Regions from separate parts of the Halomonas kalidii genome, predicted to be linked through region 1. Evidence: predicted binding sites of a transcription regulator. Region 1 holds the regulator's gene; the other holds the start of a gene.

Region 1 (5,858 bases):
GAGCACTGGCAACTCGACACCGATATCCTGCACTTCGATGCCGACACCGGCCACGCCTGGAGCGAAGCCCCGGCGCTGCTGCGCCAACCGCCCCAGCGCATGCGCGGTGAGCGCTTCGACGCCTGGATCCATGACAATCGCGCCCGCCTGACCGACAATGTCCGCGGTCACCATCCGCCCGAGACGCTATCCCCCACCGACGAGGACCCCGAGCCATGACGCGACAGCCCCCTGCCTCCCTGCTGGCCCCGGCACTGCTCGGGTTGGCCCTCACGGTCCTGGTCGCTCCCTCGGCGCAGGCCCTGGAGGGCGACGCCAGCGCTCCCATCGAGGTGGAGGCGAACCAGCTCGATCTCGACGACCGCGCCGGCACCGCCGTCTATACCGGCGACGTGGACATCCGCCAGGGCAGCATGCAACTGACCGGTGACCGGGTCGAGATCCGCCGCAACGCGTCGGGCGAACTCTCTCACGCCATCGCCACCGGCGAACGCGCCTACATCGAGCAGCTGCCGGCACCTGACGAGCCACTCGTGCGCGGCTGGGGACGCACCATCGTCTATTACGTCGCCGAGCGGCGGGTGGAACTGATCGATCGCGCCGAGCTGCACCAGGGCGGCGACACCTTCGACGGCGGCTATCTCGAGTATTTCCTCGATCGGCGCGTGGTCCAGGCCCGCTCGGAGGCCGAGGGCGTCGAAGAGCGCCAGCGCATACGCATGACCCTGCAGCCCGAGCAATAAGGGACGACATGAAGACACTCCGCGCCAGCCATCTGGCCAAGAGCTACAAGCGCCGCCGCGTGGTGCAGGACATCAGCCTGGCCATCGGCCAAGGCAGCATCGTCGGCCTGCTCGGCCCCAATGGGGCCGGCAAGACCACCTCCTTCTACATGATCGTCGGGCTGGTTCGCGCCGATGCCGGCGAGGTCCACATCGACGACCTCGACCTGACGAAGGCCGCCATGCACGAACGAGCCCGGGCCGGTATCGGGTATCTGCCCCAGGAAGCCTCGATCTTCCGCAAGCTCTCGGTGGCCGACAACATCATGGCGATCCTCGAGACCCGCCAGGACCTCGACCGCACAGGGCGCAGGGCACGGCTCGAGCAGTTGCTCGAGGACTTCCATGTCACCCATATCCGCGACAACCTCGGCATGAGCCTCTCCGGCGGCGAGCGGCGCCGGGTGGAGATCGCCAGGGCGCTGGCCACGGAACCCGCCTTCATCCTCCTCGACGAACCCTTCGCCGGGGTCGACCCCATCTCGGTGGGCGAGATCAAGGCCATCATCCGTCAGCTCAAGGCCCGTGATATCGGCGTCCTGATCACCGACCACAACGTGCGCGAGACCCTCGATATCTGCGATACCGCCTACATCGTCGGCGACGGCCAGATCATCGCCGAGGGCGATGCCGAGGCGATCCTGGCCAACCAGCGGGTGCGTGAAGTGTACCTCGGCGAAGACTTCCGCCTCTGACCACATCTACCGCAACTTACTGATATAAAGGCTATTGCAGCATGGCGGCATGAAAATTGCCGATGGCATGCTTATTGCTAATAAAAGACTTGCAACGCGCCGGGCAGCGGACTAGGGTGGGGGTTTTCGGCGAATGAGCACACACCTCTCATGGCCATGAAAGCATCCCTGCAACTGCGTGTCGGCACCCAGCTGACCATGACGCCTCAACTGCAGCAGGCCATCGCCCTGCTGCAGCTCTCCACCCTGGACCTGCGCCAGGAGATTCAGCAGGCCCTGGAGTCGAACCCCATGCTGGAGCTCGATGACGGCTTCGGCGAACAGGCAGCGAGCGAGCCTGCCGATGACGACTGGGCCAGCGAGATCCCCAGCGAACTCTCGGTCGACAGCGACTGGTCGGACACCTACCAGGATCTGGGCGCCTCTCCCGCCGGCAGCGGCGAGGGCCCAGACTTCGAGCGCCAGGCCTCGGGCCAGAGCCTGCAGGACCACCTCGCCTGGCAGTTGGCCATGACCGACCTGGACGAACGTCAGCGACACATCGCCGAGAGCCTGATCGATGCCGTGAACGGCGCCGGCTACCTGGCCCAGCCGCTCGACGAATTGCGTGACGGGCTCAAGAACCAGGGGCTCGAGGGACTCAAGAGTCGCGAGGTGGAGCAGGTATTGCTGCGCCTGCAGCAGTTCGAGCCGACCGGCATCTTCGCCCGGGACCTGCGCGAATGCCTGATGCTGCAACTCGCCGCCCTGCCCGACGACACCCCGTTGCTGCCCCAGGCCCGGCGCCTGGTGCGCCAGTTTCTCGAAGCGCTGGCCGGTGACGACCGCCGCCTGCTCAAGCGCCGACTCGGCCTCGATGACGATGCCCTCGACGAGGTGATCGCCCTGGTGCGCTCACTGGACCCGAGGCCGGGCAGTCGCTATTCGGAATCCGACAACGACTACGTCATTCCCGACCTGGTCGCCCGTCACGACAACCGCGGCTGGCAGGTGGAGCTCAACCCCGAGGCCCTGCCACGGCTACGCATCCAACCCGACTATGCGGCACTGATTCGCCGCGCCGACAAGAGCCAGGACAACCAGTTCCTCAAGAATCACCTGCAGGAGGCCCGCTGGTTGATGAAGAGCCTCTCCAGCCGCAACGACACCCTGCTGCGGGTAGGACGCGAGATCATGGCGCGCCAGCTCGACTTCCTCGAGCAGGGCGAGGAGGCGATGCGGCCATTGATACTGGCCGATATCGCCCAGGCCGTGGAGATGCACGAATCGACCATCTCGCGAGTCACCACCCAGAAGTTCATCCACACCCCCCGCGGCGTCTTCGAGCTGAAGTATTTCTTCTCCAGCCAGGTCGGCAACGGGGATGGCGACGCTCACTCGAGCACCGCGATCCGCGCCCGCATCCGCAAGCTGATCCAGGAGGAGCCGCCACGCAAGCCGCTCTCCGACAGCAAGCTGGTGACGCTGCTCGAGGAGGCCGGCATCAGCGTCGCGCGGCGGACCGTGGCCAAGTATCGGGAGGCCATGGGCATCGCCTCCTCCAGCGAGCGCAAGCGGCTAAGGTGAGTGAGCGCCAGTCGCCGCTGGCATCGCCCTCAGCAGGGGGTTTGCAGGGCAGGAAAAAGGGTTACAATCGAGGCACCAATCGAAGGACGAAGGAGCGTGTCATGCAAGTCAACATCACCGGCCATCATGTGGAACTGACCGACGCCCTGCGTGACTATGTGAACGAAAAGCTCACTCGCGTGGAACGCCACTACGACAACATCACCACCGTGCAGGTAACGCTCTCCGTCGAGAAGGAACGCCAGCAGGCCGCCTGCACCCTGCATGCCGCCGGTGCCGATCTGCACGCCGAGGCCATGGACGGTGACATGTACGCCGCCATCGATGCGCTCGCCGACAAGCTGGACCGCCAGTTGGTCAAGCACAAGGAGAAGGTCCAGGCCCGCGCCCAGGGCGCCGGTGCCCGCTGATCCATCATGACACTCGAAGCCATCCTGCCCCCCGAGCGCACCCTGTTCGGCGTGCCCGGGGGAAGCAAGAAGCGGGTACTGGAATTCTTCAGCACCTTCATCGCACAGAACACACCGAGCCTCGACAGCCAGGAAGTCTTCGGCCGCCTGATCGGCCGTGAGCGGCTGGGCAGCACGGGTATCGGCAACGGCGTCGCCATTCCCCATGCCCGCGACCCGCACTGCAAGGCTCCCCTTGCCGGCTTCCTGAAGCTGGCCGAGCCGATCGACTTCGACGCCATCGATGGCGAGCCGGTTGACCTGATCTTCGTGCTGCTGGTACCGGAAGAGGCCGACGATGCCCACCTCGCGCTGCTGGCCCAGGTCGCGGGCGTGATGAACGATGCCGAGACCCGCGGCCGGCTGCGCAAGAGCGCGAGCCAGCGCGAGCTCCATGAGCGACTCATCGAGGCGATCCGACGACAGTCCTCGGGCTGATCGTCGCTCACCGGGCCACCCGGCCAGTCACACGACCAGGAGACCCGCCATGCAGCTCGTGATCATCAGCGGCCGATCCGGCTCCGGCAAGTCGATCGCACTGCAGGCCCTCGAGGACCTCGGCTACTACGCCATCGACAACCTGCCGGCCATGCTGCTCGGCCCGCTGGTGGACGAACTCAGCAGCGATCACTCGCCCCACACCTCGATCGCGGTGAGCATCGATGCGCGCAACCTGCCCCATGCACTGGAGCGCTTTCCCACCCTGCTGGAGGAAGTGCGCGCGCGCGGAATCGACGGCCAGGTGATCTACCTCACCACCGATGCCCGCATCCTGCTCGAGCGCTACTCGGCCACCCGCCGCCGTCACCCGCTGACACGGGACAGCGACATGACCCTGGCCGAGGCCATCGATTCCGAGGAGACGGCGCTCGCCGAGATTCGCGACCTGGCCGACCTGGTGATCGATACCTCGCGACTCTCGGTGCACGAGTTGCGTCGGCGAATCAGCGACCAGGTGGCCAACCACCGGACCGACCAGTTGACCCTGACGGTGGAGTCCTTCGGCTTCAAGCGCGGCGTGCCGCTCGATGCCGACATCGTCTTCGACGCCCGCTGCCTGCCGAACCCCTATTGGGACCCCCGACTGCGGCCGTACACCGGCCGCGACGCCGCGGTCATCGAGTTCCTCGACGGCTACCCCATCGTCGGCGAGATGCATGACGATATCCTGGCCTGGGTGGAGCGCTGGCTGCCCGCCTACCAGGCCAGCCATCGCAGCTACCTGACCGTGGCCATCGGCTGCACCGGCGGCCAGCACCGCTCGGTCCACCTGGCCGAACGACTGGCCCGGCACCTCGCCGGGCATTGTCCCAGTGTGCGGCTACGCCATCGCGAACTGGGCATTCACAACATCCTCCCCCGCCCGTCGGAGCCACCACCGGCCGAGAACGATGACGAAGGAACCTGAGGCGTGCCGCAACGCAAGCTTACCCTGAACAATCGGCGTGGCCTGCACGCCCGCGCCGCCACCAAGCTGGTCCAGTGCTGCCAGCCCTTCCAGGCCAGGGTCATCGTGAGCCACGGCGGCCGCGATGCCGACGCCGCCAACATCATGTCGCTGCTGATGCTGGCCGCCCCCTGCGGCACCGAGCTGACGATCAGTACCGAAGGCGAGGACGCCGAGGCGGTGCTCGACGCCCTCGAGGCACTCTTCGAGGCCCGCTTCGACGAGGACGCCTAACCGCCCGCCACCATCATCTCGTCGACCAGCCAGCTGCCGGTATGGATGCTGCCGCGGGTATCGAGGTCGTCGCCGACTCCCGCCAGCCCCTTGAACATTCCCTCGAGGTTGCCGGCGATGGTGAACTCCTCCACCGGGTGTCGTATCTCGCCATCCTCGACCCAGAAGCCGGCGGCGCCGCGGGAGTAGTCGCCGGTCACGCCGTTGACCCCCTGCCCCATCAGCTCGGTGACCAGCACGCCGCGCCCCATGCGGGCCAGCAATGCCTCGCGGGACGCCAGCGGCGCCGTGATGCGCAGGTTGCGTGCGCCGCCGGCGTTGCCGGTGGTCTGCAGGCCGAGGCGCCTCGCACTGTAGGCCGAGAGCATGTAGCTGGCCAGCCGCCCACGATCGACGAAGACGTTGTCACGGGTCTGGACCCCGTCGTTGTCGAAGGGACTGCTGGCCATGGCGCCACGCTCCATGGGCTTCTCGCCGAGGCTGAACCACTCGGGAAAGAGCGGCTCGCCCAGACGGTCGCAGAGGAAGGAGGCCTGGCGATAGAGGGCCCCGCCGGCGATGGCACTCATCAGGTGCCCCACCAGCCCGCCGGCCACGGTCGGGTCGAACAGTACCGGCAGGCGTCCGGTGGCCGGGCGCCGCGCGCCGAGCCGGCGCAGGGTCCGCCGCGCCGCGCTCTCGCCCA
Region 2 (5,858 bases), on a different contig from region 1:
CGACCTGGCCTCGGAACTCGCCGAGGAGCTCTTCCAGGGGGCGGCCTTCCGCGGGAGCGAGGGCCGCCTGACCATCGCCAGGGTGCGTGGCGAGTCGCTGGCCCACGACGCCATCGGCATGCTGGAGATCACCGACGTGGCCGGCACCGGGCAGGACCTGGACGACCTGGGAAGCGGCTCCTTCACCCTCGGCTCCCTGCGCCTGGAGGGTCTGGCCGGGCTGGATGGCGACCAGGAAGAGAGCCTGGCCCTGCTGGCCCTGCGTGACCTCGATATCGCCTCGGACCGTCTGGTGGGCACGCTGGCGGCCCTGGATCTCGATGGAGATTTCGGCGATGGCTCGGGCGGCCTGAGCCTCGAGGACTTCCATGTCGATCTGGCACGCATGATCGCACTCGCCCCGGAAGAGGAGCGGACCCGACTGCGCATGGCCAGCAACGTGCTCACCGACGGCAGCGGCGAGCTGCGGCTGGATGCCGCCTTCCTCGGCGACTGGGAAGAGGAGGGCGGTCGCAGCGTCCTGAGCAGCGAGAGCCGTGTGACCGCCCATGATGCCTTGCGCCTGCTCTTCGACATCGAGTTGCCCGTGGTGCTGCCCGACGGCGTCGCCCCGGCCGATGTCTTCGCCGATAGCGATCTGCTCGAGGCGGCCACGCTGCTGGGCGGCGATCTCCATCTGACGCTCGCCGACCAGGGGCTGTTCGCCCGCCTGGCCACCCTGGGCGCCGCCATGGAGGGGGTGACGGAGGCCCAGTACATCGAGCAGCTACGCACCCAGGCCCAGGGGTTCGGCATGATGTTCGGCGCCCAGGTGCAGTCTATCCTGATGGGGCTGGTCGACCTGCTCGAGGGCAGCGCCAGCGAACTGGCGATCGACATCACCCTGCCGGCGGAGAGCAACCTGGCGACCTGGACCGACGATCCCATGGGCGTGCCGGACAGGCTGTCGCTGAGCGTCGAGACCCGCTGACGCTGTAGCCTGGCTAAAGCCTGCATGAGAAAAGATGGTGATGCCCATGACGGCCTTTCAAGTGAAAGCCGTCATGGGCTGGGGTATCATGCGGAGCTCAGATTCTTCCCGTGATGCGAGGTTTCCCGCCGATGTTCAGCCGTGACATGCAGATTGCCGGTTTCGATGATGCCCTGTTCGATGCGATGCAGAAGGAAAGCGCGCGTCAGGAAGCGCACATCGAGCTGATCGCCTCCGAGAACTACGCCAGTCCCCGGGTGATGGAGGCCCAGGGCAGCCAGCTGACCAACAAGTACGCGGAAGGCTATCCCGGCAAGCGCTACTATGGCGGTTGCGAATACGTCGACATCGTCGAGCAGCTGGCCATCGACTATGCCAAGGAGCTGTTCGGTGCGACCTACGCCAACGTCCAGCCCCACTCGGGCTCCCAGGCCAACGGCGCCGTCTTCCAGGCGCTGGTCAAGCCGGGCGACACCGTGCTGGGCATGAGCCTGGACGCCGGCGGCCACCTGACCCACGGGGCCCGTCCCAACTTCTCCGGCAAGCACTACAACGCCGTGCAGTACGGCATCGACGAGAACGGTCGCATCGACTACGACGAGGTCGCCAGACTCGCCCGCGAGCACCGGCCGAAGATGATCATCGCCGGCTTCTCGGCCTACTCCCAGATCATCGACTGGGCGAAGTTCCGCGAGATCGCCGACGAGGTGGGTGCCTATCTGCTGGTCGACATGGCCCACGTGGCCGGCCTGGTGGCCGCCGGTGTCTACCCGACCCCGCTGCCCCACGCCCATGTGGTCACCACCACCACCCACAAGACCCTGCGCGGCCCGCGCGGCGGCCTGATCCTCTCCAGTGAGGGCGACGCCGACATCGAGAAGAAGCTGCAGTCTGCGGTCTTCCCGGGCATCCAGGGCGGTCCCCTGGAGCATGTCATCGCCGCCAAGGCGATCTGCTTCAAGGAGGCCATGGCAGCGGACTTCAAGACCTACCAGCAGCAGGTGGTCAAGAACGCCCAGACCATGGCCGGGGTGTTCATCGAGCGCGGCTTCGACATCGTCTCCGGCGGCACAGAGGACCATCTCTTCCTGCTCTCGCTGATCAAGCAGGGGCTGACCGGCAAGGACGCGGACGCCGCCCTGGGCCGCGCCCACATCACCGTCAACAAGAACGCCGTGCCGGGCGACCCCCAGAGCCCCTTCGTCACCTCGGGCCTGCGTATCGGCACCCCGGCGGTGACCACCCGTGGCTTCGGTGAGGCGGAATGCCGCGAGCTGGCCGGCTGGATCAGCGACATCCTCGACGTCATGGCTGCCGGCGATGATACCGCCGCCATCGAGGCCGAGGTGAAGGAGAAGGTCGAGGCCGTCTGCGACCGCTTCCCCGTCTATCGCTGAGGAGCCGGGCTCGAGAGCGCCCCGCACGCGACGCCCCCTCATGGTGCACCACGAGGGGGCGTTTTCATGTACTTCTCCGGTGTGCGCCGTCATCCGGCAGCGGTTGCCGCTGCCGGACGGTCGGTGGTGAGACGCCGTTGCGTGCCGGTTATCGCCCTGACTGGCACGCTCCCTGCATCAGGCATGTCGACTTCACCACCATGGAGCCGACACGCCATGCCCCAGCACCCTTCCCGTGACTCGGTCACCCAGGACCCCGCCCTGCGCCCGCGTCTGCTCTTCACCGACCTGGACGGTTCGCTGCTCGATCACCACAGCTACGACTGGTCGCCCGCACGGCCCTGGCTCGCCCGGCTTAAAGCGCTCGGGGTGCCGGTGATCCCGGTGACCAGCAAGACCCGCAGCGAGATCGTGCCGCTGCGCCGGGCCATGGGCCTGGCGGACACCCCCTTCATCGCCGAGAACGGCGCCGTGGCCGGGCTGCCGCCGGCCTGGTGCCACGCCCGGCTGGATCGCGGCCCCGGCCCCGACGGCCTGGTGATCAAGACCCTGGGGGTGGACATCGGCTTCATCCGCAAGCGGCTCGCGGTATGGCGTGAACGGCTCGGTGTCACCTTCACCACCATGAGCGAGATGTCGCTGGAGGAGCTGACCGACTTCACCGGCCTGGCGGAACCCGAGGCGCGACTGGCGCGGATGCGCGAAGGCAGCGAACCGCTGATCTGGGCCGATGACGACGACGGGCTCGTGGCCTTCCGGGAGGGGCTCGAGGGCGACGGCCTGCGCCTGGTCCGCGGCGGGCGCTTCTGGCATGTCACCGGCGAGTCCCACAAGGGCAGCGCCGTGAGCTGGCTGATCGAGCGCTTCCAGGCGCTGCGCGGCAGCCGTCCCCTGAGCCTGGGGCTCGGCGACGGCCCCAACGATATCGCCATGCTCGAGAGCGTCGACCAGGCGGTGGTGATCCGCGGCTGTCATGGGCTCGAGGTGTCGCCGCAGCAGCCGGCGCTCTACCGCAGCGAGGCGACCGGCCCCGCCGGCTGGGCCGAGGGGGTGGCCTACTGGTGGGGGCGAGCCGACCGCCGGGTGATACCGGCGGAGGCTCAAGCAACCCATCGGCTCGGCGGGCGTGAAGCCCCGGGGGAGGCGGCATGAGTGACTTCCACCAGAACGGCATCGTCACCGACTTCCACAACCTGACCCGTCGCCCGCTGGCCGAGCTCGAGGCCGACCTGGTGCGGTTCTCGGCACGCCGGCCCATGAGCCTGATCCTGCCGTCGCTGTTCTCGGAGCTCGAGGGGCCGGCACTGGCGCATATCGTCGACGAGATCGCCCGGGTACCCTACCTCGGCGAGGTGGTGATCGGGCTCGATCGCGCCGACCGTGGCCAGTTCCTCCACGCCCGGGAGTTCTTCTCGGCGTTGCCCCAGCACCACCGCATCCTGTGGAACGACGGCCCCCGGCTGCGGACGCTGGATGCCGAGCTGGAGGCCCAGGGGCTGGCCCCCCAGCAGCCCGGCAAGGGCCGCAACGTCTGGTACTGCGCCGGCTATGTGCAGGCCTCGCAGCGTGGCGCCGTGGTCGCCCTGCACGACTGCGACATCCTCACCTATGATCGCGGGATGCTGGCGCGGCTGTTCTATCCGGTCGCCCACCCCCACTTCAACTACGAGTTCTGCAAGGGCTACTACCCGCGCATCGCCCAGGGGCGGCTCAACGGCCGGGTCTCGCGGCTGATGGTCACGCCGCTGCTGCGGGCGCTCAAGAAGATGCACGGGCCGCTGCCCTACCTGGAGTACCTCGACAGCTACCGCTACCCGCTCTCCGGCGAGTTCTCGATGCGTGCCGAGGTGCTCGACGGCATCCGCATCCCCGCCGACTGGGGCCTGGAGATCGGCGTGCTCTCCGAGGTGCACCGCAACTATTCGACCAAGCGGCTGTGCCAGGTCGACCTGGCCGACGCCTACGATCACAAGCACCAGCCGGTCTCGGAAGAGGACGCCTCGAGCGGGCTCAACCGCATGAGCCTGGATATCGCCAAGGCACTCTACCGCAAGCTGGCGACCCAGGGCGTGACCTTCAGCGCCGAGGGCTTTCGTACCCTCAAGGCCACCTACTATCGCCTGGCGCTGGACCTGATCGAGGCCTACGACCACGATGCGGTGATGAACGGCCTGAGCCTGGATCGCCACGACGAGGAACGCGCGGTGGAGCTGTTCGCCGCCAACCTGCTCGAGGCGGGCAGTGCCTTCCTCGACAACCCCGGCGAGCGGCCCTTCATCCCCAGTTGGAACCGTGTCAAGGCGGCGATTCCCGAGTTGCCGCAACGCATGGCCGAGGCCGTGGAATGCGACAACGCCGGCCAGGTATGATCCAGCGCAAGCCCCCACCACCGAGTCCGCATCGGGCAGGGCGCGAGCCGGCTTGATCCAGTATGCTGAAGGCATGGTTGCGCAGGGAAAGGATCGAGACGCCATGTCGACACTGACATTCCAGGGGGCGGTCGGCGAGGTCACCGGGTCGCGCTATCTCATCGAGGTGGACGGCGACGGCGGCGCCTACCGGCTGCTGCTCGAGTGCGGCCTGCACCAAGGGGGCAGCGATGCCGATGCGGCCAATGCCAGGCCCTTCGGCGCCCTGGCCGGACAGCTCGAGGCGGTGGTGCTCTCCCACGGCCATCTGGACCACTCGGGGCTGCTGCCCAAGCTGGTGCGCGAGGGCTACCGCGGGCCGATCCACTGCACCCGCGGTACCCGCGACCTGCTCGACATCATGCTGCGTGACGCCGCCTTCGTCATGGCCAAGGACATCGAGTGGGAGAACAAGTGGCGCAAGCGCAACGACAAGCCGCCGGTCGAGCCGCTCTACGAGCTCGAGGACGTGGAGCGCACCCTGGCGCTCTGCGAGTCCCATGGCTACGGCCAGCCGGTGAACCTGCCCGGTGGCACGACCCTGGTGTTCCGTGATGCCGGTCATATCCTCGGCTCGGCCATCGTCGAGCTCGGCATCCCCTCCGGCGGCCAGATCAAGCGCCTGGTGTTCTCCGGCGATCTGGGCAACCCCGGCTCGGTGCTGATGAAGGATCCCGAGAAGGTCTTTGATGCCGACCTGGTGCTGATGGAGAGCACCTACGGCGATCGTGACCACCGCCCCCTGGACGAGACCCTCGAGGAATTCGCCCGGGTGCTGGCGGAGGCCCATGCCGATGGCGGGAACGTGTTGATCCCCGCCTTCGCCGTGGGCCGGACCCAGGAGATCCTCTACCACCTCAGCGTGCTCTACCACGAGGGGCGGCTGCGCCAGCAGATGGTGTTCCTCGACAGCCCCATGGCGATCCGGGTCACCGAGCTCTACCATCGGGCGCGCAAGTCGCTCGACTCGGAGGATCTCAAGGTGCTCAACATCGCCGCCAGCGGCGACACCAGCCGGTACCTGCCGATCCTGCGCCTGACCCGCACGGTGGAGGAGTCCATGGCCATCAACCGTATCCACGG

Evidence for each region. Region 1 encodes sigma-54, which starts transcription at its own class of promoters, with help from an activator protein. Its sites were predicted from a motif close to TGGCACNNNNNTTGCTNT; they were not measured.
Region 2: the regulator sigma-54 is predicted to act here: its motif matches at 2,529-2,546, upstream of QLQ85_RS15770 (HAD-IIB family hydrolase).

Annotation. Positions count from the first base shown of each region.
Region 1 covers NZ_JASCQN010000025.1:274,341-280,198, reverse strand. Annotated here, with positions in the region: gene lptC (LPS export ABC transporter periplasmic protein LptC) at 1-219, shown strand, start outside; gene lptA (lipopolysaccharide transport periplasmic protein LptA) at 216-743, shown strand; gene lptB (LPS export ABC transporter ATP-binding protein) at 752-1,477, shown strand; gene QLQ85_RS05925 (RNA polymerase factor sigma-54) at 1,628-3,043, shown strand; gene hpf (ribosome hibernation-promoting factor, HPF/YfiA family) at 3,145-3,453, shown strand; gene ptsN (PTS IIA-like nitrogen regulatory protein PtsN) at 3,460-3,930, shown strand; gene rapZ (RNase adapter RapZ) at 3,980-4,900, shown strand; gene QLQ85_RS05905 (HPr family phosphocarrier protein) at 4,904-5,173, shown strand; gene pmbA (metalloprotease PmbA) at 5,170-5,858, opposite strand, start outside.
Region 2 covers NZ_JASCQN010000049.1:49,254-55,111, reverse strand. Annotated here, with positions in the region: gene QLQ85_RS15780 (hypothetical protein) at 1-970, shown strand, start outside; gene glyA (serine hydroxymethyltransferase) at 1,102-2,367, shown strand; gene QLQ85_RS15770 (HAD-IIB family hydrolase) at 2,584-3,519, shown strand; gene QLQ85_RS15765 (glycosyltransferase family protein) at 3,516-4,736, shown strand; gene QLQ85_RS15760 (MBL fold metallo-hydrolase RNA specificity domain-containing protein) at 4,840-5,858, shown strand, end outside.